DNA from 2 places in the Bacillus sp. CGMCC 1.16607 genome. Region 1 is predicted to be linked to the other one. Evidence: a T-box and tRNA genes for the amino acid it is inferred to sense, from the RefSeq annotation. Region 1 holds a T-box; the other holds one or more tRNA genes.

Region 1 (2,400 bases):
CCATTTGTTTGTGGTTGTCGTGACCTTGGTGAGGCAGCTCGCCGAATCGGTGAAGGAGCATCCATGCTTCGTACGAAGGGAGAACCAGGAACAGGGAATATCGTTGAAGCGGTAAGACATATTCGTAAAGTTAATGCTCAAGTTCGAAAAGTAGTTGCAATGAATGAAGATGAGCTGATGACAGAGGCGAAATTATTAGGAGCTCCTTATGAAATCCTATTAGAAATTAAACGTTTAGGTCGTCTTCCAGTTGTTAACTTTGCAGCTGGTGGTGTAGCGACTCCTGCGGATGCAGCATTAATGATGCAATTAGGTGCTGATGGCGTATTTGTGGGTTCTGGTATCTTCAAATCAGATAATCCAGCTAAATTTGCTAGAGCAATTGTGGAGGCTACTACTCATTATCAAGATTATAAATTAATCGCTGAGATTTCGAAAAATCTTGGAAGTGCTATGAAAGGGATTGAAATTTCAAGCCTTGCTCCTTCTGAGCGTATGCAAGATCGTGGCTGGTAAGGAGATTTTCTATGGTGAAAATAGGAGTACTTGCCCTTCAAGGTGCCGTCCGTGAACATGTGCGAGCAGTAGAAGAATGTGGGGCAGAAGCTGTAGTTATAAAATTAAAAGAACAATTAAAAGCAGTAGATGGCTTAATTCTCCCTGGTGGCGAAAGCACAACAATGAGACGCCTTATTGATAAATATGACTTTATGGATGAGCTCAAAGCATTTGCAGTGGCAGGTAAACCAATGTTCGGAACTTGTGCAGGCCTGATCCTTTTAGCTAAAAGAATTGTTGGCTATGATGCTCCACATATTGGTGTTATGGACATTACTGTCGAAAGAAATTCCTTTGGGCGTCAACGTGAGAGCTTTGAAGCCGATTTAGATATTGCTGGAGTTGCAGAGGATTTTGCTGCTGTATTTATCCGTGGGCCACATATTGTAGAAGCAGGAGAAAATGTAGAAGTACTAGCGAAATTTGATGGTCGAATTGTAGCAGCTAGAGAAGGTCAGTTTTTAGGCTGTTCCTTTCATCCAGAGTTGACTGATGATCATCGTTTTACAGCCTATTTTATTAATATGGTTAAAGAATTTACTGGAAATTAATTTGCATTAGTAGTTGCAAATTAAAAATAAATGTAGTACATTAGTAAAAATCATTAATAGTATAAAACGTTGAGAGGAAATAGTACTAAGAATTCGTTCTAAAGAGAGCTGGTGGGTGGTGCAAACCAGAGGATAGAACTTAGGAATCCGTCCTTGAGTAAAGTATTGAAAACTTCCTGTGAGTAAATGCTTTCGGTGAATAGCCGTTATGAATCTAAGAGGAAAGCTTAATGCTTTCAATTAGGGTGGCAACGCGGGTAACTCTCGTCCCTTTATATAGGGGATGGGAGTTTTTTTATTTGGAAAAAAATCATATAGGAGGCGGAAATTATGTTAGACATTAAGCATTTAAGATCAAATTTCGAAGAAGTGAAGAATTTACTTCAGCATCGTGGAGAGGATTTAACTGATTTAGGGAAATTTGAAGATCTAGATACTAGAAGACGTGACCTTATTGTACAATCTGAGCAATTAAAAAGTAAAAGAAATGAAGTAACTCAGCAAGTGGCAGCGTTAAAACGTGATAAACAGGATGCAGATCATTTAATCACGGAAATGCGTGAAGTAGGGGATAAAATTAAGGAGCTAGATGATGAGCTTCGTGGTGTAGAAGAAGTATTGGATTTACTATTATTGAGTATTCCTAACATTCCTCATGAAAGTGTTCCAGTTGGAGAAACTGAGGATGAGAATGTGGAAATAAGAAAATGGGGCGAGATTCGCAATTTTGGTTTTGAACCGAAAGCACATTGGGATGTTGCAGATCATTTAAATATTATCGATTTTGAAAGAGCGGGGAAGGTAACTGGTAGTCGATTTGCTTTCTATAAAGGTTTAGGAGCTAGATTAGAGCGTGCTTTAATTAGTTTTATGCTTGATCTTCATGTTGATGAGCACGGATATAAAGAGGTACTTCCACCTTATATCGTGAATCGTGCAAGTATGACAGGAACAGGTCAGTTACCAAAATTTGAAGAAGATGCTTTTAGAATTGAGAGCGAAGACTATTTCTTAATTCCAACAGCAGAAGTTCCTGTGACAAATTTACACCGCGATGAAATTTTATCTGGGGAAGAATTACCGATCAATTATGCAGCATTTAGCGCTTGCTTCCGATCTGAAGCAGGATCTGCTGGCCGTGACACAAGAGGATTGATTCGTCAGCATCAATTTAACAAGGTAGAGCTTGTAAAATTTGTTAAACCAGAGGATTCTTATGCTGAGCTTGAGAAGCTTACAGGTCATGCAGAAAAAGTTCTTCAGTTATTAGGGCTTCCTTATCGCGTATTGA
Region 2 (2,400 bases), on a different contig from region 1:
ATGCACAGATACAGCAACTAACTATAAAAAGTTCGCAAAAATAAAGGGATTACAACACGAAACTATTAACGGAAGACAAAAACAGCGTGTAAAGAAAGCAACTATCACATTTAAAATGTGAATAACTTCCATAGTCGCTTGAAGACTTTGATTAGGCGTTTTCAATGTGTTGCAACCCAATCCCTTGATAATTACTTATATTGGTTTAGATGGCTCGAAATAGACAAGCATTTGACCTTTGAAAAACAGGTGGAGCAAATGCTTATTTCAGATTGTAAAAAATCAAATGAGACAACGGTTCAGATGTATAGAAGTGCATAAAAAAGACCTCAATCGAGAGGTCAATGTTTTCAGCATTTTATTGATTATCTTCTAATAAATTTGTAAAAAATCCCTATCAGTAATCTTGCAAATGGTGTAGTGAGGGGAAGTAAAATAAAAGCATAAATTGTACCCCAGACTAATGTGCCATCAATGTTTAGTGTTTCCATGCCACCTCTAACGATAGTTTCGCCAAAAATAGCACCAATAGTTCCACTGTATAAGGTTACAAGAAACGCACATATAAGGCTTATAAGCCATAGTTTTTTGTTTGATAATCTTTTCTATTGCGGAAATATTCACCTAAAATTGCAAAAGTAATTGCAAAAGGAATTATTACTGAGAAATACAACCAACTTTCACCCCAAAACGAGGTTATTCCACCAGCCCACGTTGGTCCTATTAGCATAAATAACAGTGCAGTAACAAATGAAAATACAGCACCGAAAATAAGACCTTTTATCCAAGATAGATTTTTCATAATTTCACCACCTATTACTTATCCAACTGAGCTAGAAATAGAATTCGGAGATTAGTTTCTGACTTAAAAGACAGATTTATAATCTCCAAAAGAAGGTTAAGAGCGCCTAAGACTTATATTTGCTGAACCCAAGGGTCTACTACTTTACCTTCCGCAATTTCAACTTTTTGAGTGTGAGACTGCACTCCAGAGAAAGTCAGAGACAGGAACAAAATACAAGCTGAGAGTTTCTTCATTATTCTCACCTCCAATTACATGTTTGGCGGAAAGGACAGGATTCGAACCTGCGAGGGGTTGCCCCCTAACGGTTTTCAATACCGCCCCGTTGTGACCACTTCGGCACCTCTCCATCTTTTAAGAAACTCACAAGATTTTGATTTTCAAACATCCTGCAGTGTCACATATGTATTCATCGTTAGCAGTTTTTTCAACCTACTACCTACAAAAATAAAAGTAGCTTTTTCAATACGCCTTAATTATCACCATTCTTCGATTAGTTGTACTATCAAGGCTACCAACTAACCAGTGAGGTTAGAGTTTATAAATTGCTAAGTTGGAAGAGAAAAATATCTACCCTGTTATATCACTACTAGTCAATTTGATTTATAGCTTAGTTAAATCATCAGTGTAACACTATAAATCATCTAATTTATATTTGCATAGTAATAAATACATTTGTTTTCACGGCAAACTAACCAACCAAAGCAATAATATTTACAGTAAATTTAAAAATCACTCTCCCTTAAACAGATTATTACTTCAAAAGTTAAACAAACCCTTAACAAACTGAATGATCGGTTTACTAAGGGTTCTGAAAAATAATTACATTTTAATTCATTCATTTATGACAAATTCCATTGTCTACTCGGTCAAAATAAAACTACAATAAATTTTATCACAAGAATACGATGAATAGGTGAAATTTTATTAAATCCAATTTTCTCTCTATCCAAATTCAGTTCTAACTGTTATGGATTTCTTATTCAGTAATTGCATCTGATTGTTGAAAAGATTTAATTTAATTCTTTCGTATATACCGCCGTGTAATATATATTATTATATTTTACGGCAACAACAGTACTATCTACACCTCTAATACTAAATACCTTTGATCCTTCTGTTAAGTTAAATTTTGAGTTAATATTTTTACCTTCGGCATTTTTTGCGATTTCATCTACAATTTCTTCAATTTCCCCAATTTCTTTTTCTAATTTATCTTTAGGAGTTGTAGTGCCTTCGATAGAATAGATACTGTTTTTAAACGCAAATTGAGCTACTAAGTCACTGTAAGCATTAATCTCTACATTCTTCTGTTCTGTGTTTGTAGAACAAGAAACTAACAAGGTCAACAGAAGGATAACACGTACAGATTTGAATAGACGCAACAACAGTATTTCTCCCCTTCCTTGTTGATCTAAACTGCTTCATAGTTTAAGTACCAAATTTCTCAATATATACTTAAAGTGAAAAATGAGCTTTGATTCTTTTTTTCAGAAATAGCGTTAGTTTCCGAAAAAGCAAAAAAAATTAATACTTCACCAATATTTCATATTGTGCTAACGCCATCTTTAGTTGATCAAGAAAAGGAACGCTAATTT

What was found. A T-box is a leader RNA that pairs with one kind of tRNA and senses whether it is charged. The one in region 1 lies ahead of serS (serine--tRNA ligase), so its partner is inferred to be a tRNA-Ser.
Region 2: it encodes a tRNA-Ser, which carries the amino acid that the T-box ahead of serS (serine--tRNA ligase) is inferred to sense. The anticodon was not compared.

What each region holds. Positions count from the first base shown of each region.
Region 1 is NZ_JBHUJX010000005.1:8,844-11,243, reverse strand. It holds gene pdxS (pyridoxal 5'-phosphate synthase lyase subunit PdxS) at 1-516, shown strand, start outside; gene pdxT (pyridoxal 5'-phosphate synthase glutaminase subunit PdxT) at 528-1,109, shown strand; T-box leader at 1,170-1,384, shown strand; gene serS (serine--tRNA ligase) at 1,440-2,400, shown strand, end outside.
Region 2 is NZ_JBHUJX010000013.1:58,003-60,402, forward strand. It holds partial or broken gene ACFSO7_RS09230 (IS1595 family transposase) at 1-321, shown strand, start outside; gene ACFSO7_RS09235 (hypothetical protein) at 572-802, opposite strand; gene ACFSO7_RS09240 (hypothetical protein) at 916-1,038, opposite strand; tRNA gene ACFSO7_RS09245 (tRNA-Ser) at 1,063-1,151, opposite strand; gene ACFSO7_RS09250 (hypothetical protein) at 1,816-2,190, opposite strand.